DNA from 3 places in the Paenibacillus sp. J22R3 genome. Region 1 is predicted to be linked to each of the others. Evidence: riboswitches for the same ligand, from Rfam matches in the RefSeq annotation. Region 1 holds a riboswitch; each other region holds the start of a gene.

Region 1 (9,923 bases):
AGAGGAAGTGTTCACTGCCCCGCTTAGAGGCGGCGTGAATGGAACTGTGTCCAGCACGAAACCGCTTAGCTACGGCGGCAACCTGATCAAGGATTTCTCGCTGACGTTTAAGGACGGTCAAATCATTGACGTGCAAGCCGAAGAAGGACTTGAAGTCCTTAAGAACCTTGTCGCCACAGACGAAGGCGCCGCTTACCTCGGCGAAGTCGCGCTTGTTCCCCATCGTTCCCCAATCTCGGATACGAACCTCGTGTTCTACAACACGCTGTTTGACGAGAATGCTTCCTGTCACTTGGCAATCGGCAAAGCCTATGCTTTCTGTATTGAAGGCGGCAAAACGATGAACGAGGAAGAACAAGTCGCGAACGGCCTCAACAACAGCCTCGTGCACGTGGACTTCATGATCGGCTCCGCAGAGCTGAACATCGAAGGCGAGCGCGTCGACGGCACGACGGAAACGATCTTCCGCAACGGCAACTGGGCGTTCTAGAAAGCTAGACGTACGAAAACACCAATCTGAACAGCCTTATTGGCTGCAGATTGGTGTTTTTCAGTGTGTCGAGAAATTCACGTTGATAATACGTCGGTTGAATACCTTCCGGCACGGCAAGAAGGCAATCTTCTTTATGTCCTGTCCTACGCGATGAGCGCATGCTTCTTCGCATTCCAACTTTAACGGTTGTGACAGTGGTTATTCGGTATAAATCCAGCATTTTTAAATGCTAACGGTTGCCAGTAAGCTTATTTGAACGTTCTCCTCTGGAATTCGACCCATTTATTGCAAATAAGTTCTCTCACAACCTTTAGATTGTCAAAAAGGCTTATTTACATAAAATAGCCACTCTGACAACCGTTAAAGTTTGTTCAATCATATATAGACCAAAAAGTGCTGCCGAGACTTCCTCTGGCAAACTGAAAAGCACCAATCCAATGCCGCATATGGCATTGAGATTGGTGCTTTTTCTAGTTAAGTTCCTTAAAGCACCTTCGACAAGAACGCCTTCGTCCGCTCCTGCTGCGGATGCTCGAAGATCTGTGCCGGCGTGCCTTGCTCGACGATGTAGCCCTGCTCCATGAAGATGACGCGGTCGCCTACTTCGCGGGCGAAGCCCATTTCATGCGTGACGACAACCATCGTCATGCCTTCCTTCGCGAGCTGCTTCATAACCGCAAGCACCTCGCCTACCATCTCCGGATCGAGCGCCGATGTCGGCTCGTCGAAGAGCATGATCTTCGGCTCCATCGCAAGCGCACGCGCAATCGCGACGCGCTGGGATTGACCGCCGGACAGCGAAGCCGGATAAGCATTCGCTTTGTCGGACAAGCCTACCTTCTCGAGCAGCTCCAACGCTTTGGCGCGTGCTTTCTGAGCCGGCCATTTGCGAATTTGAATCGGACCAATCGTAATATTGTCCAGCACCTTCAGATGCGGGAACAAATTAAACTGCTGAAACACCATACCCACTTCGGTACGGATGCTTGTGATGCTCGTATTCTTATCCATCAGCGACTGGCCTTCGATCACAATGTTGCCGCCTGTCGGTTCTTCCAATAGGTTAAGGCAGCGCAGAAACGTCGATTTGCCTGATCCGGAAGGACCGATGACAACGACAACTTCTTGGTTGCTGATATCTACGTTAATATCTTTAAGTACGACATTCGTGCCGAACGCTTTGGACAACCCGGTTACTTGAATGATTGGACTCATGTGCATTACACTTTCCTTTCCAACGCATTGAGCAGCTTACTTAATGAGTAAGTAAGAATGAAGTAAATGAGCGCAGCTGTCAGGTACGGCTCCCATACACGAATGTACTGCCCCTTCATGACGTTGCTCCAATACATAATCTCAGGCGCCGTAATAAGCGCAACCAGCGAGGAGTCCTTCACAAGGACGATAAATTCGTTACCGAAAGCCGGAATCATCCGTTTGATCGCCTGCGGGAGCACGATGAAACGCATCGTTTGAGCATGCGTCATACCAAGCGATTTCGCCGCTTCTGTCTGACCTTTGTCGATGGACTGAATACCAGCCCTGTATATTTCAGCCGTGTAGGCTGCAGCATTCAAAGATAAAGCGGTGATAGCCGCAACAATCGCATTCGTTTTACCGTAAACGAACGGAATAAGACCGAAGTGCACGATATAAATCTGCACAAGCAGCGGAGTTCCGCGGAAGAAATTGATGTAAGACTGCATCGGCCACCGAAGAAACCAGCGAGTCGACATTTTGCCGAAGCTAACGAGTAATCCCAAGATCGAACCGATCAAAATCCCCGATAAGGAAATCCCGATGGTATACAGCGTCCCCTTCAGTAGAAGCGGCGCATAATCCATAATGATATCAAATCTAAATCTTAAATCCATCCCAATTCGCCCTTTCGTCTTCTTTACATCGATGATAGGCTAAGCGAACAAAAGGGCATGCGCAATCACGCATGCCCTTGGCGCTTTCTTACTTCAACAGATTAGCCGTATTCGGCTCTTCGCCAAACCATTTCTTATACAGTTCTGCATATTTGCCGTTCTCGATGATTGTCTTAATCGCCGGGTCCAGCTTCGCTTTCAATTCGCTGCCTTTCGGATACAGAATGCCGTAATACTCCGGCGTGAAGTTTGTTGTATCCGAAATTTCTTGGTATTTCTTATCCGGGTTATTCTTGATGTAATCACGAACGATCGCAATATCGGCCACAACCGCATCTGCGCCGCCTTGATCCAGCTCAAGCAAAGCAACGGCATTGCTGTCGAATTTCTTCAAATCCGTGTTGCTGTTACCCATGATCTCCGTCATCAAGATGTCAGCTGTAGTACCGGTTTGAACAGCAACCTTCTTATCTTTCAAGTCAAGCGCACTCTTAATGTCGCTGCCTTCTTTAACCATAATGACGTTAATGGATTCAAAATACGGCATAGAGTAGTCGTAAGTTTGTTTGCGCTCGTCTGTGATCGAGATACTCGAGATTCCTGCTTGGAACTCTGTAGCTTTCTCTACGCCAACCAGCATGCCATCCCAGCCCGTGTTCTTCACTTCATGCTTTAGGCCGGCTTCATCCATAACGGCGTCAAGGAATTCGATGTCGAAGCCCGTGATTTTGTCTTTGTCCATATATTCCATTGGAGCATAAGCCGCATCTGTTGCAAACATGTACGTTGTATCATCACTGCTGTTGCCTGCTTCGCTGCCTGTGTTGTTATTGTTACTGTTCTTCGCACCACAACCAGAGAGAATTACCGCTGTCACTAATGTAAGAATAGCTATAATATACCACTTTTTCATTCTGTTTCCCCCTAAAGTCATCTTTAATACACTAAAGATTCTATCAAGAAAAAAGTCTTGTTTCAATTTAAATTTTTAAATTGTCAGGTAATCTCACATATTACCAAGTTTAATGGATATCCATGCTTGTGAATAAATGTGTACCTAAACCCCAGTATCTATTCTTCTCCAATTTCGATGTTTGGATTAAAATCCGCTACAACAAGCACATCCATATGCCGTCCATCACGCAGAATGGTGTCGACCACGCATTTATTCCGCAGCTTGCTCCAGAAGCCTTGACCGGATTGACCGAGCACCATTTGGGAGCTCTTCAACACGTTCGCCTTCGCCAGCAAAGCAGCAGGTACATCGTTACGCGAGACATTGTGCTCGACCTCGAACGTACCGCCAAGTCGCGCCGTCAACTCTTGCAGCTCTGCAATCCGATCCTCTTCACCAGGCACCGCATCCGTCTGCACGTAATGAACATGCCAATCCGCTTTGAGCCTATGCGCAATTCGGAAGCCGCGGCGAATGAGTCGCTCCGCTTTCTTGTTCACCGTTACCGCAACGAAGATTGATTCGTGACGACGCCATGGACCGCGAAGCGAACCGTTGCGTTCCCATGATTCCAGTCGCTCATCGACATCGTCCGCGATTTCCCGCAAAGCAAGCTCGCGCAGCGCAATTAGATTACCTGTCTTGAAGAAGCCGCAGAGCGCGTCCTCAACGTCGCACATTTTATAAATATGACCTTCCCGCATCCGTTGCTGCAGCGTGTCAGGCGCCACATCGATCAGCTCAACCTCATCGGCAACGCGCAGCATCAGGTCCGGAACCGTCTCTTTTACAGCAGTCCCTGTAATTTGCTCTACCGCATCCTTCAAGCTTTCCAGATGGTGAATGTTCATTGTCGCAATAACGGATATGCCGGCGTCCAGGATCTCCTGAACATCCTCGTACCTCCGTTTGTTGCGGCAGCTCGGTGCGTTGTTATAGGCCAGCTCATCAATCAGCACAACCTCCGGATTGCGCGCAATAATCGCGTCCACATCCATCTCCGAGTAAACCTGGCCATCGAATTCAACTGTCCGACGAGGCACAACCTCAAGCCGCCCGGCCTGATCCTGCGTTTCCGCGCGGTCATGCGTCTCCATAAGTCCAACTACAACATCGATTTCTTTGCGCAGCAAATCATTGCCCTCGCGAAGCATCATATAGGACTTGCCCACTCCCGGTGCTGCGCCGACATAGACCTTGAATTTACCGCGGCGAATCCGCTCGATCTTCTTCTCTACCTCTTGCGCACTCAGCCTCCGGTACGGCTCGGCTGTCATCTTCGGGGTTGCCCGTTTCGTCGGCAGTACTCGCTCCCCCTCATGATCGGCTCTGTCCGCCATGAAGAAAACGTCAATGTTGCGCATTTGTTTCAGCACGCTTCCCGCGATAGAACCCTGTGCAATCTCCTGTGCACGCGTCTGCTTGGAATGCCCCATAACAATACGGGTGGCATTAATCAGCATCGCGTATTTAATGAGTGCACGCGGGATTTGTCTTCTATTATTAACCAGAATCTCTCTAAAGCCGGCATCCACCTTCTCGGTCAGCTTCAGAATGGAGCGCTTGAAGTCATCTCTCTCCTTCGTGGGCTCCTGGCTGGAATCGACGAAGACTACAACCTCCAAGTCGCCGCCAAGACGTTTGGCGATTTGTTGCCCGCGCCGGATATAGATCGAACCATTCCAGTGATACTGCGCCGCTACCAAGATGCGCTCCGTCGCGCCGGACGGCCCGATGAAGCCCTGCTCCTCGCGGTATTTCTCCAGCGACTCGTTCACGCCCTCCGCCATCAGCCGAAGCGCAATCTCTCTGAGCTTGCCGAGGTTCCCACGCTTGAGCAGCCCGGGATCTTTAATATTATTTAAACGCCCTTCATTTAGGCGTGACAGAATCGTTTCCGGTGAAGCATCGATTAACCGCACCTCATCTGCCAATTCCAGCAGATCCGCGGACACCGTACATTCCGCTGTGATGCCTGTCAATTTCTGCGCAAGCTCGGTTACTCCTTCGAGTTCGTATACATTCACGGTCGTGATGATGCTGATACCATGACTCAGAAGAAATTGGATGTCCTCCAAACGGTTCGGGAATTTCGCTTCCGGACGGTTCTCGTGCGCCAGCCCGTCAACGAGCAGCACCTCCGGATTCCGTTCCAGAATGGCATCCAAATTAAGATCCTTCTTCTCCACGTCCCCCTTGTACCAATGAATACTCGGAATCCGCTCCAAATCAGCAAGCTGCTCCACCGTTTCAGGTCGGCGCATCGTCGATACTGCGCAAATCACAACCTCAATGCCTTGCTGCATAAGCGCTTGGCCTTCGCGCAGCATATGATAGGTTTTGCCTGAGCCGCTCACGGCACCAACATAAATTTTAAGACGGCCGCGATGAATTTTGGAGATGGATAAGAGCATTTCTTCAGGGGTTTTGCGGCGGTAACCAGCCATGACAACTTCGCCTTCCTTTCTACACCTTTAAACTTACATAATCTTCGCAAACTTATTCTTCTTTGTGACCATCCTTACCTTATAAAACGCACAAAAAAGAAGCCTGCAGGGGGATTGCCTCTTTAACACAGAGGAACGCCTCTCGCGGCTTCTAGGCACAAGTTATCATCAAAGTGTCTATTGCACGAACATTCGTTGCCTCTCTTATACGCTTTCGAGGTTAGCTGACGGATTCGGGCGTGAGAGTCGCCCTACTTGAAGCGTCGACCATGCGGTCTGTTCTTCAAGATTCACCCCAGATGAGTGGTTCCCCCGATTTCTATTCAGAAATTCAGCGCTATAGCAGAAGATTAAGCATGAATCGTATGTTACGCCTGCGCATGTCTTTTGTAAAGGAATGCCGCAAACGGTTTCGTTCTCATTTCCAGCCAACTGACGCGAATATAACGCTTACAATGGAGTAGATCGCAAGCACTCTCCTTCTACCTCACTAATTTGCCGTTTCTCACAAATAAGGCGAAATAGAAGAGACAGCCTGCTGCTTCGCGCTAGTTATAACCGAAGCCCATTTCAATTAACCGGAGCAGCAGACCAATCAGGAAGCCGCAGACGGCACCATTCACCCGAATCCATTGCAGGTCCTGCCCCACTTTATCTTCAATTAACTCCACCAGCTGATCATTGTCGAGACGATCGAGGTTCTCCTTGACGAACGAGCCGATCTTCGCGTGATTGCGTTCAATGAGTCCGGCGATCTGCCCTTTCAACCAATGCTCGGCATCCTGAACCAAGCCGTGGTTCTCCTCCAGGCGATCAAGCAGCCCCTCCAGCATCGGCCAAACCTTAGCTGCAAAATCCTCCGAATGAAGGAACGTAATGCCCCTCTCGCGCAGCGATTCGAACAACCGTGTCATCTCGCCATCCAGATCGAAGGAAGCAAGCAATTCATCGCGCAGCGCGTTCAACTGTCCGGTCTCGGCCAAACGTGAGATTAACATCTCCAGCCCTTGATGCAGATGCTTCATAATAACAGCACGACGATCCGTGCCTTGAACCTTCAGTTCATTAATCTTCGTTAGGATAAAGGATTGCAGCATCGTGCCCAGCCGATCCTCATCCAGATAGCCGATAAACGCGTTGACCGCAAATTGCATCAGGCCGCCCAGATTCAGCCCTTTCACGAGCTGCATCGCCGCATTGCCCAGCTCGCGGCGCATCCCTTCGGTGCTCGCCCATTCTTCCGCACGCTCCAGCAGCAGATCGAGCAGACGCTCGTCTACGCCATTCTCCACGGCGTTGCGCAAGAAGCCGCGCAGCGCTGCTTCCAAATCAATTCGCTCCACCGCGGAGCGAATTTCCCCCGAGAGAATAGGGACTAGCTTCTCCATCTCGATCGTACGCAGCGCTCCCTCAAGCAGATGAGGCAGACGCTCGCTGTGTACCGCCGAATGAGCCGCCTGGCGAAGAGCAGGCAACAGCTGCTTCGCCAGCTCAATCTGCCGCAGCTTCTCGATCATGCTCTCCTTCGCAAGCAGCCGATCCTCGAGCACGCGCACGATACCGTCCGACATCTTCTTGCGATTGCGCGGCAGCAGCGCCGTATGCGGAATCGGAATTCTCAACGGATGGCGAAACAGCGCCGTAACGGCAAACCAGTCCGCGAGCCCCCCGATGACACCGGCCTCGAAGCCGACATGCAGCAAGCTAAGCCCCGTGCCGCCGAAAGGCAGCGTAGCCGCGAAACCCGTTGCCATAATACCAAGCGATATATTAGCAATATGTTTGTTTTTTCTCGAATCGTTCGCCATGTTCTTCCTCCTACTAGTGCTTCTTTACACCATACCACTTCATACGAATCAGTTGCAAAAACAGCCCTAAAAGCAAGAAAAAAGAGACAAGACCCGGGGTCTGTCTCTTCCTCCGCCTTCAGTCGCCATTGCGCTCGTCAGCTCTTCCGGCGCTCCAGCTTATGAATACGGGTAATTTTGGATTTATTATATGCTTTTTGCGATAGCTTGTATAGGAAGGACAGAAATTATGCTTGATAAACAGAGAGGCCTCCACTACAATAAGGAAAGAAACAAAAGTTAAAGCACTTTAACTTTGAATTCGAACAAGTTAATTATCATCGGGATTAGATCCTATATTTTTTTGAATTAAAGTATAACCGCTTTAACTTTACTCGCCGGAGGAGAATGCATACGCATGAAGGTTAGTATTTTCGATGTCGCCAAGAAGTCGGGCCTCTCTGTTGTCACGGTATCCCGCGTGCTTAACGGTGCAGGTTCTGTGCGCGAGAAGAATCGACAGAAGGTGCTTGAGGTGATGAAGGAGCTCGATTATCGCCCAAGTGCGGCCGCTCGCAGCCTCGCAAGGGGCAAGACCGGTATTATCGGCCTCATCATGACCACCATGCAGGATTCTTTCTTCGATGAAATCGTCAATGAGATTAACGGTATTCTGGCTGAGCAGGGATACTTCCTCGCTGTAGCTGTGACGAAGAGCATCAGCCGGGAGGACAGTCACTATCTGATCCAAGAGGACCGCGTGGATGGTATTATTCTGCTCTCACCGATTGAAGAAGACCATTATATTATTGAAATGAAACGACGGAATATTCCTTACGTCCTGATCGATAATCAGAAACCGGAGAATGATGTCTACTCCATTACCGTGAACAATTTCAAAGGTGGTTATACCGCGGCGCAACATCTGATTGAGCTTGGACATACATCCATTGCGCATCTTAGCGGCAGTGAAATGTTTAGAAGTACTCGGGAACGCCGCAATGGCTTCCTGGAGGCGCTTCAGGAAGCCGGCATCCAGCCGTTCGAGCTCGTTTCCGGCGAATATTCGGCTGAGTTCGGCTATCAATCGGCTAGGCGATGGATCGAAGCGCAGCAGCTTCCGGGCGCGGTTTTCGCCGGCGATGATTATATCGCGATCGGCGTTATTAATGCCTTTATGGAGGCCGGCATTCGCGTTCCGGATGAAGTTGCCGTAATCGGCTATGACGATCAGCAGGTCGCTACGCTGCTGCGCCCCCTCTTGACGACGATACGGCAGCCGGCTGACCGCATCGGAGCGGCCGCTACAGAAGTGCTGCTTAAGCGAATCGACGGATCGATGAAACGTGCAGCCAATCTGCGGATTGACCCTGAGCTCGTGCTCCGCCAATCAACAGGAACTGTCATGAAGCACAATCAGCTGGAAAACACTTAATGGATCGACCTTTTGGAAACAAGCATTACTAGGGGTAGCCTACGGAGACAGGAGTGGCAATAATGGCTTATTATTTGGGCATAGACGGCGGCGGCACGAAAACGCACGCCCTGCTCACAGACGAACACGGCAATGTGCTTGGCAAAGGACACAGCGGGAACGGCAATCATCAGCTTGATGCAGAAGGCGCTGCTCGGCACTTGGCCGAAGCCGTATCCGCGGCACTGACACAAGCGGGAATCAACCACGAGGATGTACAGCATGCCTATTTCGGTCTGGCAGGTGCTGACCGGGAAGCGGATTATCGGATCCTGCATCCCATCGTGAGCGCGATCGGCCTACCTCGCTACTCGATTACTTGCGACACCATGATCGGACTGCGCGCCGGAACAGATCGTTCCTATGGAATTTCGGTCATTTGCGGTACCGGCACCAACTGCGCCGGCCGCAACAGGGAAGGCGTCCATATCCAATGCGGCGGCTTCGAATATATGCATGGCGATTTCGGCGGAGGCGCTTCGCTGAACATTGAGGCATTCCGTACCGTAATTCGCGCCTGGGATGGTCGAGAGAAGCCAACGCTGCTCACTGATTTGCTGCTTCGTTTCCTGGGATATCCCGATGTTGAAACGATGTTTCACGATTTCCTCGATCATGACAAGAAGGTGCCGGTAGACGTCACGAAGCTGCTGTTTGAAGCAGCGGCGCTTGGCGATGAAGCCGCGATTGCTATCCTTCACCATCAAGGGACGGAGCTCGGCAAGTCAGTGGCCGCCGTTGCGCGGCGCCTAGGGATGGCCGGCGAGACTTTCGATGTTGTGCTGGCAGGCAGCCTTCTGACACGCGGTGACCGCGGCGGCTGGATTCGCGGGCCGGTTGAAGAGCTTGTATCGGCCGCCGCACCATCGGCAACACTTGTCACATTGACGGTC
Region 2 (9,923 bases), on a different contig from region 1:
TTATGGCTCAGGAAGGCATCAAGGAGTATAAAAAGGTTAGAATTAACAGGTTTGATAAATGTATTATAACCTATAAAACTGAATTTGTCTCTTATTTTGTAACAGGAGTCGGCATTTCCGTTAAACAAACGTTACAAACGATTTTGCCTTTGAAATAAGCGACATTCTCTGCGTTGCCACAGAAGATACAAGCCGGCTCATATTTCTTCAGCATGATGCGCTCGCCATCTACGTAGATCTCAAGAGCATCCTTCTCACCGATTCCAAGCGTACGGCGCAATTCAATCGGAATTACTACACGTCCCAGCTCATCTACTTTACGCACAATTCCTGTAGATTTCATCATATCTATTATTCCCCTTCGCAATGGATTAACTCGTCATCATTCGACAAAATTCTATCATATAATGACTTAATAATACCAACGTTTCCCATAATAGTCAACCTGGTTTTAACGGTAATTGTGACCAGTAATAACCGATTACCGTTGTAAATAGGCATTTGTTCAATATATATATAGTACTGCAAACGAAGTCCGGTTGGAAATGATATTGCGACATTATTCGACATTAGTTCGACATTTGTGTCGAATGATTGAACTTTAAGGAGCGTGATTCGACATGAGTGCTGCTCATCGAGAGGATAAACTCGCGGAAGAGAAAGTATTTAAGGACCCTGTACATAAATATATTTACGTTCAGGATCAGCTGATTTGGCAGCTCATAAATACGCGGGAATTTCAACGGCTGCGTCGCATTCGCCAGCTTGGCACTTCGTATCTGACCTTTCATGGAGCAGAGCACAGTCGGTTCTCACATTCCCTGGGCGTCTACGAAATTACTCGCAAAATCATATCTCAGTTTGAGCGCAGCGGTTATACCGATTGGCCAAAGGAGGAGAAGCTCGTTGCCCTATGTGCTGCTTTGCTTCATGACATCGGACATGGCCCATTCTCTCATTCCATAGAGGATGTGTTCGACAGCCACCATGAGGAGTGGACATGCCGCATTTTGCTTGGAAATACGGAAATTAATGCAGTCTTACGCGAATTTGATTCGAGCTATCCGGAGCGCATTGCCGCCGTTATTTGCAAAACCTATCATCAGCCTATAGTGGTCAGTCTGGTCTCCAGTCAGATGGATGCCGATCGCATGGATTACTTGCTTAGAGATGCTTATTTTACGGGAGTGAATTACGGCACCTTTGATCTGGAGCGTATATTGCGAGTGCTGCGGCCTCATCAGGGCAGGATTGTGGTGAAGGAAAGCGGCATGCATGCCGTCGAAGACTATCTCATGTCTCGTTATCAAATGTACTGGCAGGTGTATTTTCACCCGGTCACGAGAAGCTCTGAAATTATATTAAGGCAAATCTTCCGAAGGGCGAAGGAGCTCTTCGCGAATGATTACAAATTTCATACATTAATGAAGCCTATAAAGATGCTGCTTGCGGGCACAATGGACATTGAAGGGTATTTGGATCTGGATGAAGCCCTTGTTCAAACGGCTTTTGCACAATGGGTCCATGAGCCTGATCCCGTGTTGTCGGACCTATGCCGTAGGTTTCTCAATCGCAAGCTGTACAAATATGTTACGATGGATCACCCTGATGAGAAGCTGTGGCAAGAAATCCGTGAGCAGCTGCAAGAAATCGGCCTTCATCCGGACTATCACCTAGAAATTGACTTTCCTTACGACATGCCCTACGATGTTTATCGTCCCGGCTCAACAACTGCTGCAGGCAAGGAAGAAAAACCTCCGATTCTGCTGCTGAGCAGTGATGAACGATTGTCGGAAATCTCAAGCCGCTCGGATATCATTCGTTCCATTACCGGTATCCATCAAGGCAAGTACCATCTTTATTACCCGGAGGAACCGCTTCGCGAATCAGCTCACAGGCTGCCTGCGAAACTCCGCGAATTATTTGCTTTAATGTAGAAAGGGGTTTCCATATCCATCATGTTAATCGACACGCATACGCATTTAGACTCGCCTAAATTCGACGAAGACCGAGCAGAAGTTATCGAAAGAGCGCAGGCTGCCGGCGTACATAAGCTCATCAATATCGGCTTTAACCGTGAGACCATCCCAACTACGATGGCGCTTGCCGAGCAGTATTCCTTTATCTATGCGGCTGTGGGCTGGCATCCGGTTGACAGTATTGATATGCGTCCCGAGGATCTGGATTGGATTGCATCGCTTTGTGACCATCCGAAGGTTGTGGCGATCGGCGAAATTGGTCTGGATTACCACTGGGACACCTCGCCTAAAGATGTTCAGCAGCGAGTATTCCGCGAACAAATCCAATTAGCCAAGCAGAAACGGATGCCAATCGTTATTCATAATCGGGATGCCCACGAGGATGTCGTCCGTTTGCTTCGAGAAGAGGATGCCAAGGACGTTGGCGGGGTCATGCACTGCTTCTCCGGTAGTTGGGAAACGGCGAAACAATGTCTCGATATGAACTTCTATATTTCGTTCGGTGGACCGCTTACATTCACCAATGCAAGGGTGCCAAAGGAAGTGCTTTCACAAGTGCCTCTGGACCGAATTTTGATCGAAACGGATGCTCCTTATTTGGCTCCTCACCCCCATCGCGGAAAACGAAATGAGTCTGCATTCGTCCGTCTTGTAGCAAACACGATCTCGGAGATAACGGGTAAAAGTGTGGAGGAAGTCGGCGAAATAACCACGGAAAACGCAAGGAAATGTTTTGGAATCTGATGAAAACGGCTTTGAAAGCAAGGATTTGGGACTATTCTCGTGATAAAACTGATTTTGATTGAAGAAATTGCTTGCTTTTCGTCTATTTTTCCTTGAAATTCGTTAAAATCGTCATTAATCAGTTCTTTACAATGTGGCGCGGTAGACGGTATGATTCATTTCAGAGCAACAAAACTTGTATTCCTTTTCCAATAAAACGCTTAATCTCCGGAATTCGGAGAGCGGGGGAACCAATTGTTGAAACTGTTTGTATCACGGAGAAACAGCTTGTTCGTTTCTTCTCCTTAAAACGTGTTCGTCGACTAAAGGGCGACACTGTTTTGTACAAGGCAGACAGCGATAGACATGAAATTCTTCTTGGGGTGAATTTTGCGACCGGCACAGCAGCAATTGTTCGAACGTGCCATTAGCGAATAGGGCGACTCTCACGTCCGAATCCGACAGCTAACCTCGTAAGCGTCAATAAGAGAGATCAACCTCGTGCATGCAATTCCATGCTACCATTGTCTAATGGGAAGCCACGAAACAGATCCTCTGTCGTCGGGCTTCTTTTTGTTTGAAAGAAGCATAAACTGACGACAAAAGCTGTATTATGGAAGTGGTCCGGGGCTGAATTTGGAAAGAAAATCTCTATAGTCGCGTCTATGTAATCATGCGTAACAAAGGCGGCGGGGCTATGTAAGGAGGACCGATGAAATGGGAGCACTCCAGCTTAAGGACACCCATGGGAAACGATCATCCAGCATGTCTTTCGCATTGCGATGGAAGCATGAGAACATGCGTTTAATTGTACTAAGCGCTATGATCTCAATCGCTATGACTTTCATGTTTCTGGTGTTGTTGTACGGAACGGCTGACAAGCGCGTGTCCGTAGTAGTGAATGGACGAGAAACCATTGTCTCTACGAAGCAATGGGTCCTTCAACGCCTACTGGATGAACAAGCTATTGCAGTTGGCACTTATGATAAAGTGTCGATGCCGCTGGATGGCGGTATTAAAGACGGTGACCGAATTGTTATTAATCAAGCGGTGCCTCTTATTGTAAAAGCTGACGGCAAAGCAAGAACGTTGTACACGACAGAAAGAACCGTACAGGCGGCGATCGATCAGGCTCATATATCGATACGCAGTCAAGATAAGGTAGTACCTTCGTTATCCTCGGGACTTAAACCGAATATGATTATTTCAATCACTCGGATTGATACGAAGATCTCGGAGAGTACCCACCCCGTTCCCTTCTCCACTGTGAAGAAGGATGATCCCAAGCTAGCGCAAGGGAAAGAACAGCTTGTCCAAACGGGTAAACAAGGCACGGTCGTTAAACGTTATGAAAAGACTTTCGAAGACGGAGTTCTAGTCTCGCAGACATTAGTCGAGAAGTTGACCAAGTCACCTTCTGTCGATCAAATCGTGTCGGTCGGGACGAAGAAACCTGAACCGAAGGTAACGATGCTGCGGGCGAATTCGCCGAGCATATCTACCATGACGAAGCGAGGCGTTACGTTCAGTGCAAAGAAAGTAATAAAGAATGTAACCCTTACGGCTTATTCTGCCGGCTTGGCTTCGACGGGTAAAGGCAAGAACCATCCACAGTACGGTATTACCGCATCGGGAGCACGCGTTCAAGAAGGCCGTACCATTGCGGTCGACCCGAAAGTCATTCCGATCGGCTGGTGGGTGTATATCGAAGGAATCGGTTTCCGCCGAGCTGAGGATACGGGCAGTGCAGTCAAAGGCAACAAGATTGATGTTTACTTTGACAGCGAGTCGTATGCCGATAAATTTGGGCGGAAGCGGGGCTATACGGTTTATGTGCTGGGTCCGAAGAAACCATCAGCAGTGTAGGCAGTATTCCTCGGTATGAACATGCGTATCGTATTTCGCGCGTAAATATGCCATCATAAGAAGAGGCGATGCCTCTTCTTTTTGCATGTTGTACGGAAGGGAAGGAATGGAGTCCCATGATTAAAGAAATCATTGTAGTAGAAGGTAAAGACGATACTGTCGCCATCAAACGCGCCGTTGAAGCAGAAACCATTGAGACCGGTGGGTCGGCGATTGGCGAAGGGGTAATCCGCCGAGTCATGCTGGCGCAGGAGCGCAGAGGCGTTATTATTTTCACCGACCCTGATCATGCAGGCGAGCGAATCCGCAAGATCGTGGCGCAGCGTGTACCAGGCTGCAAGCATGCTTTTCTCCCTCAGGAGGAGGCGCTTTACAAAGGAGACATAGGCGTCGAGAACGCATCACCGGAAGCAATTAAGCGAGCACTCGCTAATTTGCGGACGGAAGCGACGTCTGACACTGCCGGCCTTGCTGAGGTCACGATGGAAGATTTAATGCAAGCAGGTCTGCTCGTACATCCGCAAGCTTCGGATAGACGGCTGAAGATGGGCAATCTGCTCGGAATCGGCTATGCGAATGGCAAGCAGTTCTATAAGCGCTGTTCGATGTTTCGAATTACGCGTGAGGAATTTATGCGGGCTCTAACCACGATGGAGCAGGCGAGCGAAGGAGATTAATGATGACAGAGGGAATGAAGGCAGGTGTCGATGTTGCTTCACCGAAGCGCACGAAAGACATTATCGCCAGATACGGTTTCACATTTAAGAAGAGCCTCGGTCAGAACTTTCTGATCGATCAAAATATTTTGCGTAACATTGTCAGCGCCGCTGAGCTGGATGAGACGAAAGGCGCGCTTGAGATCGGGCCGGGTATCGGCGCATTGACGCAGAAGCTGGCAGACGCTGCAGGACGCGTAGCCGCAGTGGAGATCGACAATCGGCTTATTCCGATTCTTAAGGATGTATTGGCGGATACGCCGAATGTGCACGTCGTACATGGCGACGTGCTGAAGCTCGACCTTGCCCAGCTGCTGAAGGAGCAGTTTGCCGGGCTCTCCGGCGTGAGTGTTGTTGCGAACCTGCCTTATTACGTGACGACTCCGATTCTGATGAAGCTTCTGGAAGAGAAACTGCCGCTTGAGAATATCGTCGTCATGATCCAGAAGGAAGTCGCGCAGCGGATGGCGGCCAAGCCCGGTGGCAAGGAGTACGGCAGCCTTAGCGTTGCTGTGCAGTACTATTGTGTGCCTGAGCTGGTTTGCATTGTCCCGCATACCGTCTTCATTCCGCAGCCGAATGTTGATTCCGCGGTTATAAAGCTTTCGCTGCGGGACAAGCCGGCTGTTGAAGTCGAGAACGAAGCGCATTTCTTCCAAACGGTACAGGCTTGTTTCGCGCAGCGCCGCAAGACCATTGCGAACAATTTGACCGCTTATGTAGGCAAAGTGAATCGCGAGAAGCTCGGACCGCTGCTTGAAGGCATCGGCATAGATCCGTCCCGGCGTGGGGAGACGCTGTCTCTTGAGGAGTTTGCCGCATTGAGCCGTGCACTCCTGGCTGCGGACTTACACAGCAGCTAGACGAAAAAATAAAAGTGAGCGCACCATCAGGGGCGTCTCCCCATAGGATAGACGAAGAGGTGATTTGCCCATGAAGCAAGGGGACCTGGTCGTCCGCAAATCCTATGGCGGGGACGTCCTTTTTCGTGTTGCGACAATTCTAGAAGAACAGACAGCCATCCTAAAGGGCACCGACTATCGTCTGCTTGCAGACGCGCCAATTGTCGATTTGTCCGTTATGAGCGATCCGGAATCTTCCGGCGCAGCGAGGCAGGCACGCATTAAGGCCAGTGAGTCCACGCTAAGGATGCAGGAACAACGCGAGCAGCAGATAATTGAACGTGAACTGCAGCGCGCGCAAAGCCAATCCCAGCCGTACTTTGAGGTGCCCGGAAAAGTACTTCATTTGGACGGGGACAGCAACTATATGAGAAAAAGCATGCAGCTGTATACGCAAATGCGCGTCCCTGCCCACGGGGTATACGTACATGAATCCCAAATGGCCGACGTGGTTTACCGACTGCTTCCACAGATTAAACCGGATATTGTCGTGATAACCGGCCATGACGGCGTGCTGAAGACTCGGAACCAGGATGATCTGCATAACCTGGCCAGCTACAAAAACTCGCAAAATTTCGTTAATGCAGTACGGATAGCGCGTCAGTATGAGAAAAGCAAAGACAGCTTAATTGTCGTAGCCGGCGCATGCCAATCGCATTATGAAGCGCTGCTGCAGAATGGATCGAACTTCGCCAGTTCTCCGGGCCGGGTGCTCATCCATGCGCTGGATCCGGTGTATGTCGCCATTAAAGCCAGCTATACCTCGATACGAGAGACGATCAATTTATCGGATGTCATTCACGGCACAATCAGCGGAATCGATGGAGTCGGGGGCATTGAAACATTAGGGAAGTTCCGGGTTGGTTTGCCTAAGCCTAAAACGCTGACCGGTGTAAAGCCAACTGTATAATATGGCTGCTTCGGGCTAAAATATACGTACCGGAGAAAAAAGTACCCTTTTTTATATTGACACCAAAGTGACTCCACTGTTATAATTATAATTTTTTGACAAACCACCTCCTTTTGGTTATAATGGACAAGGAAAGAGGTGGTAGTGCACAATGGCAAAAAATGCGCTATTGGAAATCAAACGCAGTTTGGAAACCCATGTCGGCTCCAAAATCCGTCTTCGTGCTAACGGTGGTCGTCGAAAGACGATTGAACGGACCGGTGTGTTAGAAGAAATCTACCCTTCTGTATTTATTGTCAGGCTCGACCAGGAGCAGCATGCGTTTAAGCGCGTCTCTTACAGCTACGCCGATATATTAACGGAGTCCGTTGAAGTTACGGTGGACAGTGACGATGGTCAAGTACGCATTACGTATATACAATGAGATAAATAGGAATCGAACATGTGCAGATTTGCGGACGCGGCGAGAGCAGCGTAGGCAGAATCTGCACTTTTTTTGTGCCGATATGGCCGTACCTTTTACTCCGTATGAGAACGACAAAAACAACCATACTAACGGTACTACCCGTTTCAAAGGAGGAGAGTGTATATGTCACGCAGACGCCGCGGTACGATGAGTGAAGAGCTGAAGAAAGAGCTGGCGAAGGATCTGGGCTTCTATGATACCGTGCAGAAGGAAGGCTGGGGAGGCATTAAAGCAAAGGATGCCGGCAATATGGTAAAACGTGCGATTCAAATCGCTGAGCAGGCCGCTGCTAAGCAATATGCCGCGCAGCAGGCGCAATCCCAGCCCTATCAGCCGCAAACGTATCAGTCGGCACAAACTACCTACAGGCCTCAGCCTGCCCGCAGTCCATTCGTGCAGCCGCAAACGCAGCCTAATTATGCGCCACAGCGCCAGCAGGCATCCGGTACGGTTCCGGCTTATATGCATCAAGCCATGCAGGCCGCACAGCAGCAAGCGTCCCAATATCAACCACACTAAGGGGTTATTTCAAGCTAAGGTGTTGAGCAGGCCCGTAGACTGCTCAAAGCATCTTAGCTTTTCTTATGACCTTTTGTTATAATATGTGAAGTTTAACGATAACGGACGGGTGAGCCTACATATGAAGATTTATGAGAAAGCGCCGGCAAAAATCAACCTGCTGCTGGACGTCATGCGTAAGCGTGAGGATGGATTCCACGAGGTTGAAATGATTATGACAATGGTGGATTTAGCAGATCGGCTTGAGATGGAAGAGCTTCCGCGGGACACCATCATTATCTCGAGTCAGGCGGGATATATTCCGCTAGACGAGAAGAATTTAGCCTTTCAGGCAGCAAGACTGATTAAGGATCGCTACAATGTCCGTAAAGGCGTCTATATTCATCTGGATAAGAAGATACCGGTTGCCGCAGGGCTTGCCGGCGGAAGCAGTGATGCAGCCGCTACGCTGCGGGGGCTCAATCGGCTGTGGGGGCTGGGCATCTCCGAAGAAGAGCTGTGTACGCTCGGTGCGGAGCTTGGCTCCGATGTACCGTTCTGTGTAACCGGCGGTACTGCAATCGCACGCGGCCGCGGAGAGAAGCTGGAGCGAATCAGCAACCCGCCGCAATGCTGGGTCATTCTGGCGAAGCCGCCAATCAACGTTTCCACGGCAGACGTGTACGGGAAGCTGCGCGCTTCTGAGCTGAAGCAGCATCCATCAACAGCGGACATGCTGTCCGCAATCTCAAGCGGCTCATTCGGCGGCGTTTGCACGTATCTGGGCAATGTGCTGGAAACGGTAACGCTTCAGCTTCACCCCGAGGTGCTGCAGCTTAAGGAAATTATGCAGCGACTGGGCGCAGATGGCGTGTTAATGTCAGGCAGCGGACCGACGGTTTTTGGCCTTGTAAGCAAGGAAGCGAAGGTCTCGCGCATCTACAATGGACTCCGTGGATTTTGCAAAGAAGTCTATGTGGTAAGAATGCTGACATGAACCCTACGTGCGTCTTGATTAAATCCGTATGAAAATGGTATTATGTCATTATAATATTCGGATTTGGCTGGGGGGAGTACACGTTGAAGAAGTTAAAACGGAGTGCAAGGTTAGTAGAAATGACGCAGTACTTACTTACACGCCCCCATACGTTAATTTCTCTGACAGCATTCGCTGATCGCTACCAATCTGCCAAGTCATCTATTAGTGAGGATCTGGCGATTATTAAAGAGGTATTCGAAGAAGAAGGACTCGGTGAGCTGCATACGTTGGCAGGAGCCGCCGGAGGCGTGAAATATACGCCGAAGATGGGTCAGGCCGAGGCACTTGGCATCATGAACGGCATTTGTCGTCAATTGGAGCAATCGGAGCGGGTACTTGCCGGAGGCTACTTGTACATGACGGATATGCTGGGACAGCCAGGGCTGCTCGCAGATGTTGGACGAATGTTTGCAACCGCATTCGCAGCTTCGGATATCGATGTCATCATGACGGTCGAGACGAAAGGGATCCCTCTTGCTTATGCAACGGCAGCTTGCATGAATTTGCCTGTTGTCATTGTGCGTCGCGACAATAAAGTGACGGAAGGCTCTGCTGTGAGCATCAATTACGTATCGGGCTCCAATAAGCGTATTCAGACGATGTCGCTTGCACGTCGTGCATTGAAGGAACATGCACGCGTATTAATCATTGATGATTTTATGAAGGCCGGCGGAACGATTCAAGGCATGATGGATTTGCTGTTCGAGTTCAACGCAAAGGTAGCCGGTGTCGGCGTATTCGTGGAATCCGGGGAATTGGAAACCGAGGATCGATTGCTAGAGGATTATGTGTCGTTGGCGAAGCTGACGGCTGTAGATATGAAG
Region 3 (9,923 bases), on a different contig from region 1:
TGATCCGGCATGTGTTGTCCGAAGTTGTCCCCTTCTAACGGGTAGAGACATGCGGCAACGGTAGGGAAACATTCATCCCAGCCGCTCATATCCGCTGCGAGGAAGTCAGAGCCATGTTCGACCTTAGCGAGTGGACGGGACCCGGTGCCGACGACCCACTCTTTACCGGTAAGGCGGTTCTCTAGGGAGACGATTTTGCCTCCCAGCTCGGGTATGACGGTAATCCGCAGCTCAGTAGATTCCATGAGGACGGCGGGCCAGTCTTGATAGGTGGTATGGGTAATGAAACAGCGTGATTCCATAGGGGCACATCTACCTCCAAAATGGGTTGTTTATTAACCAGTATAACGCAAATATTGGAGGGGAATAGGGAAAAACTCAGAGAAGGAGCGGAGCAACCGAAACGGACTCATACATCGGACGTCGCTGCAGGTGGCTTCGATAGAGGGTTATGGCATCCGCTTGCCACTGGAGCGGGCTTCCGGTCGGCGGCAGCTTCCAGCCGTTCAGTTGCGATGGCTCGAATGAGCTTTCGCCCGCGTAGTTGCGTGCAAGCGTGAGATGCGGATGGTAGGTGCGGCTCTCCGGCATGAGGCCGAGAGGTTTTAACCTCCTTGCAACATGCTGTTGCAAGTTGTGCAGCTGCTCGACATCCCCTGCGACGTCAGCCCACAGGACGGAGGGGCGAATCGGACGCCCGAAGACGCCCAGCGAAGTCACATGTAACGCGAAAGCCTGAACGGACGATGCTGCTTCACGAAGTGCTGCCGAGATGGCAGGGACAAGCTCTATTGGCGTATCGCCCAGAAATTGCAGCGTGATGTGATAATCGTCAGGATGTGCCCATTTGCGAAATAGAAGCTGTGATTTGATGTCCTCGCACCCTATCGAAAGTGACTGTTTAATGGAATCCGGTACAGGGACGGCAGCGAATAAGCGGACGGTCTGCGCCGGAGCGGCTGGCGTATTCAAAGGTTTATAGCAACCCCTCTCTTATCAAAAATATCACTAGCACGTCTGATAGGCGAATCCTACTAGTCGTGATCGTGATCCACGATGATATAGCCTTGCCCCAATTCCATTTCCATAAACCCGGCCATTCGGCGAGTCTGGCAGGTCAGCGGGGCGCTGCTGCCCGTCAGGATGTAATTTCGACGATCCGCGGCGTTTTCAGCTGGCAAAGCAAATGCTTTCACGAATCGAAACACTTCTCGAAGTGTTGTATAGATGGCGTTTATATGTGCATCGTTCTCACGCTTACCCATGAGATTGATGAGGATAGCACCGCTCTCATCCAGCTTGGCGGCAGCAAGCTCGAAGAAGCTCATCGAAGTCAAATGCCGCGGCGTTCCCTTATCGGAGAAGGCATCGAGCACAATAAAATCAACCGTATGCTCAGCTTCGCATGAGAGCAGTTCACGGCCATCGCCAACCGCCACATTATCGTCACGATAGCCAAAATATTGCCTGCTTAACGCCACAACTCGCTCGTCCAGCTCCGCAACTTTGATCGTTCTCGCCGTACTATGTCGAGCAATTGTTCCAACGCCATGACCAATGATAAACAGACGCTGATAGGTCGGGTTGCTGCCATTCATGAGGTGAAGCATAGCCTGCGGATATTCGAATAGGATCCGCTCAGGCTGATCCAAATCCACAGCACCTTGCATGGCGCTGTTTGAGAACTGAAGGACTCGGAATCGCCCATGCTCCTCGCCGTACGTATTCGTATCGTAAACGGTAATCTCGTTCAGCGAGCTGTTTTCCCGGTGCAAAATCTGCACGATGATCCAATCTCCTTCTTCCCAGCGAGCAGGCCGGGTCCATTATAGATTTCAGCGTATCGCATCTCGGGGTCACATTCAATTGCCATGTGAGAACAATGTGCTTTGCTCCTTATTGTTGGCATCACAAGCAGTAAGGTTTGGAAGCATTCCTATGATAATCCAATTGAAAAGAATGGGTTCGCAGGATGAAAGCGCAATTATGCGCGCAATTCGATAGAATTGGCGGAATTAGCACGTAAATCAGGTTTTACATTCTCTTCGCGCAGGAATAAGATTTGATTCATCAACGGAATAACTTGCTTTAAACGCTGAGTCCTCGCAAGAGGAACGGGGGAACCAATCAGAAGCCGATTTCGATCAGAACGGCTTCTTGGGGTGAATCCATAACAGGTGTTATTTGTTAAGGTAGGGTACTCTCAAGCCCGAATCCGACAGCTAACCTCGTAAGCGTATGAGAGAGAACCCCCTTCAATCGAGCTTCCAGCAGCTTGTTTCTTTACGCACGCTGTGAAAGAGGCCCGGGAGTAGAGTTTCTCTGCTCCCCGGGCCTCTTTGTGTTTTCTACCAAACCATTCAGGAGAGTGACTATTGTGAAAGATTGCAAGATTAAGGCGATCGAGCTGTTTCAATTTGATGGGGAGCTCACGGATGAACGGCTGCCTGGACATAGTGAAGACTGCATTTGCGGTTTACTCGCCATCACCACGAATGACGGAGGCTGCAGCCTCATTGAATTCCAGATGCACGGCTGTAACCTGAAGGGCGACATTGTGCAGTGGACGGCCATCTACCAGCGAATGAAGGGACTGACACTCGAGGAGAGTCTGGACTACATCCACCAGAAGCAAGACGCATGGGGGATGGAACGCGCGCATTTAATGGAATCGGCATTAACAAGCTTAGCCGAGCAGCTGGATTACACGGCGAAAGGCATAGCCAATCGAAATTACGCATTATGGAATCGCGCCTATTTATTCGACCATTCTCAGGCATACGTATCGTTCTAGACGGCGATAACGATTGATTTTTATACTTTTTTTACACCTGGCAGCAGGTTTCTTTACCCCCTTTTTACGGCAACCCGTATTAAGATTTCCTTATACCGAAGAGGGGGAACCGATAAGCAGCGTATGAAACCTCAAGCACGCTGAAAGACATGAATAGTTTCAATCTAGCAGGGGAAAATATTCTCAATTCACTGCATGCAGCTATAGGAGGTAGTAAGAAGTTATGGTCAATGATTTTACAATGGTGGTATTGTTTGTTGCTGCATTCGCAATATTCTGGGGATTCCTTAAATTCTGTGAGAGAGCCTAGGGAGGTAACGCTATGATTATCGTCGGCATTATTGCAGCTATTCTTATTTTGTATCTAGGCTTTGTGTTAGTTAAACCAGAAAAATTCTAAATGGCCAGGGCGGAGGATTCATGACATGAGTATGGGGTTCGTACAGGTAGCCATTACGCTGATCATCATTATGTTGTTGGTTAAGCCGGTAGGCAGTTATCTTGTAAAAGTGTTTCAGCATGAGAAAACAGCATTGGATCGTGTGTTCGGTCCGTTTGAACGGTTGCTGTATCGGTTGATGGGCGTACGCGAAGATGAAGCAATGGGCTGGAAGAAGTATGTAGCAGCCGTCCTGCTGAGCAACTTTGTTATGATGCTCCTATTGTATCTTGTATTACGGTTTCAAAGCTTTCTGCCGCTTAATCCGGACGGGATCGGCAATATGCCTGCAGGGCAGGCTTTCAATACAGCCGTATCGTTTATTACGAATACGAACTGGCAGTCTTACTCGGGTGAGAACGGACTATCCTATCTGTCTCAATTGCTTGCGATTACCTTTCCGATGTTCACGTCGGCGGCAACCGGCTTTGCAATTGCGATTGCGTTCATACGCGGACTCGTCGGACGTCAGGATAATCTAGGTAACTTCTATGTGGACATGGTTCGCGGAATCACGCGAGTGTTCTTGCCGCTCAGCTTCTTGGTTGCTTTGTTCTACGTGTTCCAAGGCATTCCGCAAACGTTCCAAGGTGCTGTAGATGCGACCACGCTTGAAGGGGCTCAGCAAACGATAACCAGAGGCCTCGTTGCAACGCTGGAATCAATCAAAAATATCGGTACGAACGGCGGGGGATGGTTCGGTACGAATGCGGCGCATCCGTTCGAGAATCCAACACCGCTCGCAAACATGGTTCAAATTATTAGTATGATGCTGCTTCCTACCGCGCTTGTCTATGCCTTCGGCCTGATGATAAAGAACAAGAAACAAGGCTGGGCTGTATTCGCGGCGATGGGACTCATCTTCATGGTTATGCTTACAGTCGTTTTTGTATCGGAATACAAAGGAGTTCCCGCACTTGATGCAGCAGGCCTTCATGGAAATATGGAAGGCAAAGAGGTCAGGTTCGGTATATCCGAGTCCGCTTTGTTTACGGCAGTGACGACAGCTGCAACAACTGGGGCCGTAAATAATATGCACGAATCGTTAACACCGATGGGGGGATTCGTTGCATTAGCCGAAATGATGCTGAATAACGTATTCGGCGGTAAAGGCGTCGGGCTGCTCAATGGGTTATTGTATCTCATTTTATCCGTATTTATTTGCGGTCTGATGGTCGGACGTACGCCGGAATTCCTCGGCAAGAAAATTGAAGGCAAGGAAGTGAAGCTGGCTGCCATTGCGCTGCTCATTCACCCTTTGATCATTCTGGCACCGACCGCGCTTGCACTTGCAACGCCGACAGCCGTCGCGTCCATAGCGAACGCCGGTACGCATGGACTATCTGAAGTGCTTTATGCCTTTACGTCCGGCGCGGCAAACAACGGTTCCGCATTTGGCGGTCTGACCGCGAATACCGACTTCTATAATGTAGGAATTGGGCTTGTGATGTTGTTCGGCCGTTATATTTCAGTCATTGCGATGCTTGCGATTGCCGGATCTCTCGCGGTTAAACGAGTTGTTCCGGTTACAACGGGAACATTGCGCACGAATACACCATTGTTCACGGGTATTCTCATCATGATCATTCTCGTGATCGGAGCGCTTACGTTCTTCCCTTCCCTAGCACTGGGACCAATCGCTGAACATCTGGCCATGTCGCACTAAACTTAAGGAGAGATAACGATGGCTGCTGCACGCAGAAAGACCATAACGAAGGAAATCGCATCGCAGGCGATACTTGATGCCTTTAAGAAACTGAATCCGGTCGTTATGATGAAGAACCCGGTTATGTTTATTGTTGAAGTAGGTACAGTGATTACGCTGCTGCTATCCATATGGCCGGACCTGTTTGGTACGGATACTGTGGGCAGAGGTTATAATGTGACGGTGTTTTTCATCCTGCTCTTTACCGTATTGTTCGGGAATTTCGCTGAAGCCTTAGCGGAAGGCCGAGGCAAGGCGCAGGCGGATACCCTTCGGAAAACAAAATCCGAAACGATGGCGAAGCTTGTTCAGCGGGACGGATCCTTTAAGCAGGTTCCTTCCACACAGCTGAAGAAAGGCGACATTGTCCGTGTGGAAGCCGGCGAGCTTATTCCGACCGACGGTGAAATTATCGAAGGTCTGGCATCCATCGATGAATCGGCGATTACAGGTGAATCCGCACCTGTAATCAAGGAAGCCGGAGGCGATTTCTCCTCGGTTACAGGGGGAACGCGAGTAGCCTCAGACTATATCGTTGTGAAGGTCATGACAGATCCGGGCGAATCGTTCCTAGATCGCATGATATCGCTCGTAGAAGGCGCCAAACGGCAAAAAACACCGAACGAACTGGCGTTAACGACTCTGCTCGCCGTGTTAACGATTATTTTCCTTATTGTTATTATCACCATGGTTCCAATGGCGAAATATCTGAATGTCAATCTGGATATCGCCACTCTAATTGCTCTGCTCGTCTGCTTAATACCGACAACGATCGGCGCGCTGTTGTCCGCTATCGGGATTGCCGGTATGGACCGTGTAACGCAATATAATGTACTTGCGATGTCCGGTAAGGCAGTCGAGGCCGCCGGCGATATCGATACACTGATCTTGGATAAGACGGGTACGATCACCTACGGGAATCGGATGGCTGCGGAGTTCATTCCTGTAAAAGGCGTCACCGCCAAGGAAATGACGTTCGTCGCGTTGCAGGCCTCCGTTAAGGACGAAACGCCTGAAGGTCGTTCGATCGTAGAGCTTGCCGGCAAGCTTGGCGAATCTTGGACGGCGAGTGAATATGCAAGTGCTGAAATCGTCGAGTTCACGGCAGAAACGCGAATGTCCGGACTCGATCTGGCAGGCGGCGTACAGATCCGCAAAGGCGCGGTCGATGCCATTAAGAAATTTGTTTCCGCGAGCGGCGGCAGCATTCCGAGCGACTTAGAAGAAGTCTCGAACCGGATTGCCAGAGCCGGAGGCACTCCGCTCGCTGCGGCTGTAGGCAATCGCATCTATGGCGTCATTTACTTGAAGGATACCGTGAAACCCGGACTGAAGGAACGTTTTGCAGAAATGCGGGCAATGGGCATCAAGACGATCATGTGTACGGGCGATAATCCGCTCACAGCAGCTACGATTGCCCTCGAAGCGGGCGTCGATGATTTCATCGCCGAAGCGAAACCGGAGGATAAAATCGCCGCCATCAAGAAGGAGCAGCAAGAAGGCAAGCTCGTTGCGATGACAGGCGACGGTACGAATGATGCTCCTGCGCTGGCGCAAGCCGACGTGGGTCTGGCCATGAATTCAGGAACGATGGCTGCCAAGGAAGCGGCCAATATGATCGATTTGGATTCCGATCCGACGAAGCTGTTATCGGTCGTTTCTATCGGCAAACAATTGCTCATTACTCGGGGTGCACTTACAACGTTCTCGATATCCAATGATATCGCCAAGTATTTTGCGATTATCCCGGCTATGTTTATCATCGCGATGCCTCAGTTGCAATCGCTGAATATCATGCATCTGGCCTCGCCGAAATCGGCGATTCTGTCGGCGCTTATCTTTAACGCCGTCATCATTCCGCTGCTCATTCCGATTGCGATGAAAGGCGTGAAATACCGTGCGATGACAGCAGATACACTGCTTACGCGCAACGTTCTGATTTACGGCCTCGGCGGGATTATCGTCCCTTTCATCGGCATCAAAATCATAGACCTGGTGCTTCATGGTCTTCAACTTGTTTAAGGAGATAATCATATGAAGATGACATTGACCGCGATCCGACTGTCCGTAGTGCTTATGCTGCTTTGCGGGCTCCTATATCCTTTAGTCACGACGGGTTTTGCCCAGGTCCTATTCCCCAAACAAGCCGAGGGCAGTTTAATTAAAGTAGACGGCAAAGTTGTAGGTTCGGAGCTGATCGCCCAGGACTTCCAATCGCCGAAATGGTTTCACCCGCGAGCCTCAAATGCGAAATTTGATCCGACTGCCACAGCAGGCTCCAATATGGCAATCGCTTATCCGGAGTATGTGCAAGCGATGAAGGAGCGAATCGATGCCTTGCGCCAGGAGAATCCGAGCTTAACGGACATCCCGGCCGATCTGGTAACCATCTCAGGCTCCGGGTTTGATCCGGATATATCCCCGGAAGCGGCCAAGTTTCAAGTGCCGCGAATCAGCAAAGAAACAGGGATTTCGGAGCAGGTACTGAATGAACTTGTGGATGCCAATACGACAAGCCGCCAGCTTGGTATCTTCGGGGAACCGCGCGTGAACTTAACGGCAATCAATATGGAGTTAATGAAGCAAGTGAAGTGATTATTAAGCAGCCGCCTCCATTTCATATGGGGGTGGCTTTCTCGGTTTATTCGATGTTTCACATAGGGGGGGAAATCGCCAATGGAAAGCTTCAAACGCAGAACACCGGAAGATATCTTGCACTCCATCTCTAAGCTTCATCGCGGGACGCTGAAGATCTATATCGGTCCGGTGAGCGGCTCAGGCAAAACCTATCATATGCTGCGTGAAGGGCAGGCTTTGAAGCAGCAAGGCATTGATGTGGTGATTTGCGCGGTGTCGACGCTGCAGCGACCCGAGACGGTAGAGCAAGTAGGTGATCTGGAGCGGGTCCCTAGTATTCATTGGTATACAGACGGTACGGAGTTCAAAGATTTGAACCTGGATGCTCTCATAGAACGAAATCCGGAAGTCGTTCTCGTCGATGGACTCGCACACCGGAATCGTCCTGACGCTCGGTTTCCTACAAGGCTGGAGGATATCAAATTCCTGCTCTCCCATGCGATAAGCGTGATCACAACCGTTAACGTCTACGAGCTCGAAGGCTACACGGAAATCGCGCATAAGCTTACGGGGATTGAAGCGACATGTACGGTTCCGGCGGATACGCTTGAACTGGCCGATGAGGTAAGGCTGATTGACGTCACCCCGGAAACGGTCTTAAGTCGAATGGCCGAAGGTCATTTGAAAGGCAATAAGGATGCAACGTTGTTTAAACGAGGCAACTTAGGTGTACTGCGTGAACTGGCGCTTCGGCTGGTTGCGGAGGATGTGAATGAATCCCTGAAGTTGCATCGTGAAGAAATGGGACTGATCGGCCCATCCGGCACAGCGGAGCGCATCCTTGTCACGACGCAGTACCACTGGAACGGATCAATCTACGTTAGGCGAGGGCAGCAAATCGCCAAACGACTGAACGGCGATTTAGTGGTGATCACGTTTCGTAATTTGAAGAAGACGTTATCCAAGGAAGAGGCAACCTTCCGCAGAAGCACGATTAAGCTTGTAGAGAAAGTGGACGGTCAGTTTGAAGAGCTGCCTTTTCCGAAACGCAGGCGCATCCCAAGGACGTTAGTGAACTATGCGACCCAGCATAATGTGACGCGAATCGTGATGGGACATTCGAAGCAAACGCGGTGGCAGGAATTATGGCAGGGGTCGATAATTAGTGAGCTTCTGAAGATCACGAGAAATATCGATCTGTTTCTGGTTGCCGATTCGACAGCTAACGAGGGGGAACGGGTTCTCCCTGCCCAAATGACGGCTGCCACGGAGCAGCAGAAGTATAAGCGGCTCAGTCAGCAGGAAGTAGCGGAGAAGATCGACCAGATCAGACGCGGCAAGTTTAAAGTGTACATCGGCGCTGCTCCCGGCGTAGGTAAAACGTATATGATGCTGCGAGAAGGGAATGACCATCTGAGGAAAGGCATTGATGTGCAGATCGGACTGCTGGAAACCCATAACCGAGCAGAGACGATCCAGCAAATCGGCAGCTTGAATGTCATTGATCGAAAGCGTATGGTGTATCAAGGGGTTTCCCTTGAAGAAATGGATACCGAGGAAATCATCCGAAGATGTCCCGAGGTTGTACTGGTCGACGAGCTCGCGCATACGAATGTACCCGGAAGCAAGTACAAGAAGCGCTATGAAGATGTGCTGGACATATTGGATGCCGGTATTTCCGTCATTTCAACCGTCAATGTACAGCACCTGGAGAGTTTGAATGATGCCGTCGAGCAAATTACAGGGGTTCGTGTCCGGGAAACGGTACCTGATAGTATTCTTCATTTGGCCGATGAGGTCCAGCTCATTGACGTTTCTCCGGAAGCGCTCCAGCATCGGATGCGGGAAGGCAAAGTTTATGCCATGACGAAAGTCGATCAGGCGCTGAATAACTTCTTCAAGACAGGTAACCTGATTGCTCTGCGAGAGCTGGCCCTTCGCGAAATTGCCGACGATGTCGATGAGCGATTGGAATCGTTCGAGCGGAAGAGCTCGCTGCGAGGTCCGTGGAGAAGGAAAGAAGTGATCTTTATCTGCGTCAACAGTACGCCGCATGCCGAACGTCTGATTCGGCGCGGGTTCCGGACGGCGTACAGGCTGAAAGCCGCATGGTATGTCAATTATGTACAGGTTGGAGGCAGCTGCACGGATGAACTGAAGAAACGGCTGGCCGCTTTGGAGAAATTGACGGAGCGATTAGGCGGGAAGTTTATTATCCATGAAGAGCATCAGAATAGACAAATTGCCGTTGTCTTAGCTTCCAAAGCGGAAGAGGTTGAAGCGACGCAGCTGGTCATCGGTCAGCCGAAAATTTCCTTCTGGGAAGCACTGTGGAAGGGTTCCGTCGTCAATCAGCTAATTCGGCTTACCAGGCATATGGATGTATTGATTGTGGCTGACTTTGATGC

The links. Region 1 has a riboswitch for cyclic di-AMP ahead of AC0YN4_RS22820 (histidine kinase). Riboswitches for the same ligand answer to the same signal wherever they lie in the genome.
Region 2: it holds a riboswitch for cyclic di-AMP, as region 1 does, so the genes downstream of both, AC0YN4_RS29945 (G5 domain-containing protein) here and AC0YN4_RS22820 (histidine kinase) in region 1, are expected to answer to the same signal.
Region 3: it holds a riboswitch for cyclic di-AMP, as region 1 does, so the genes downstream of both, AC0YN4_RS31385 (hypothetical protein) here and AC0YN4_RS22820 (histidine kinase) in region 1, are expected to answer to the same signal.

Annotation. Positions count from the first base shown of each region.
Region 1 covers NZ_JBWDNS010000005.1:351,652-361,574, forward strand. Annotated here, with positions in the region: gene AC0YN4_RS22800 (aminopeptidase) at 1-490, shown strand, start outside; gene AC0YN4_RS22805 (amino acid ABC transporter ATP-binding protein) at 977-1,699, opposite strand; gene AC0YN4_RS22810 (amino acid ABC transporter permease) at 1,714-2,367, opposite strand; gene AC0YN4_RS22815 (basic amino acid ABC transporter substrate-binding protein) at 2,456-3,280, opposite strand; gene AC0YN4_RS22820 (histidine kinase) at 3,439-5,769, opposite strand; cyclic di-AMP (ydaO/yuaA leader) riboswitch at 5,964-6,116, opposite strand; gene AC0YN4_RS22825 (DUF445 domain-containing protein) at 6,318-7,577, opposite strand; gene AC0YN4_RS22830 (LacI family DNA-binding transcriptional regulator) at 7,975-8,991, shown strand; gene AC0YN4_RS22835 (N-acetylglucosamine kinase) at 9,054-9,923, shown strand, end outside.
Region 2 covers NZ_JBWDNS010000012.1:8,383-18,305, forward strand. Annotated here, with positions in the region: gene AC0YN4_RS29930 (AbrB/MazE/SpoVT family DNA-binding domain-containing protein) at 92-346, opposite strand; gene AC0YN4_RS29935 (HD domain-containing protein) at 621-1,937, shown strand; gene AC0YN4_RS29940 (TatD family hydrolase) at 1,959-2,723, shown strand; cyclic di-AMP (ydaO/yuaA leader) riboswitch at 2,911-3,197, shown strand; gene AC0YN4_RS29945 (G5 domain-containing protein) at 3,420-4,568, shown strand; gene rnmV (ribonuclease M5) at 4,685-5,245, shown strand; gene rsmA (16S rRNA (adenine(1518)-N(6)/adenine(1519)-N(6))-dimethyltransferase RsmA) at 5,245-6,147, shown strand; gene yabG (sporulation peptidase YabG) at 6,218-7,096, shown strand; gene veg (biofilm formation stimulator Veg) at 7,248-7,520, shown strand; partial or broken gene AC0YN4_RS29970 (small, acid-soluble spore protein, alpha/beta type) at 7,686-7,859, shown strand; gene ispE (4-(cytidine 5'-diphospho)-2-C-methyl-D-erythritol kinase) at 8,203-9,057, shown strand; gene purR (pur operon repressor) at 9,141-9,923, shown strand, end outside.
Region 3 covers NZ_JBWDNS010000016.1:17,969-27,891, forward strand. Annotated here, with positions in the region: gene AC0YN4_RS31370 (hypothetical protein) at 1-302, opposite strand, end outside; gene thpR (RNA 2',3'-cyclic phosphodiesterase) at 379-972, opposite strand; gene AC0YN4_RS31380 (spermidine synthase) at 1,035-1,784, opposite strand; cyclic di-AMP (ydaO/yuaA leader) riboswitch at 2,084-2,252, shown strand; gene AC0YN4_RS31385 (hypothetical protein) at 2,378-2,794, shown strand; gene AC0YN4_RS31390 (potassium-transporting ATPase subunit F) at 3,117-3,194, shown strand; gene kdpA (potassium-transporting ATPase subunit KdpA) at 3,226-4,899, shown strand; gene kdpB (potassium-transporting ATPase subunit KdpB) at 4,918-6,960, shown strand; gene kdpC (potassium-transporting ATPase subunit KdpC) at 6,973-7,533, shown strand; gene AC0YN4_RS31410 (histidine kinase) at 7,615-9,923, shown strand, end outside.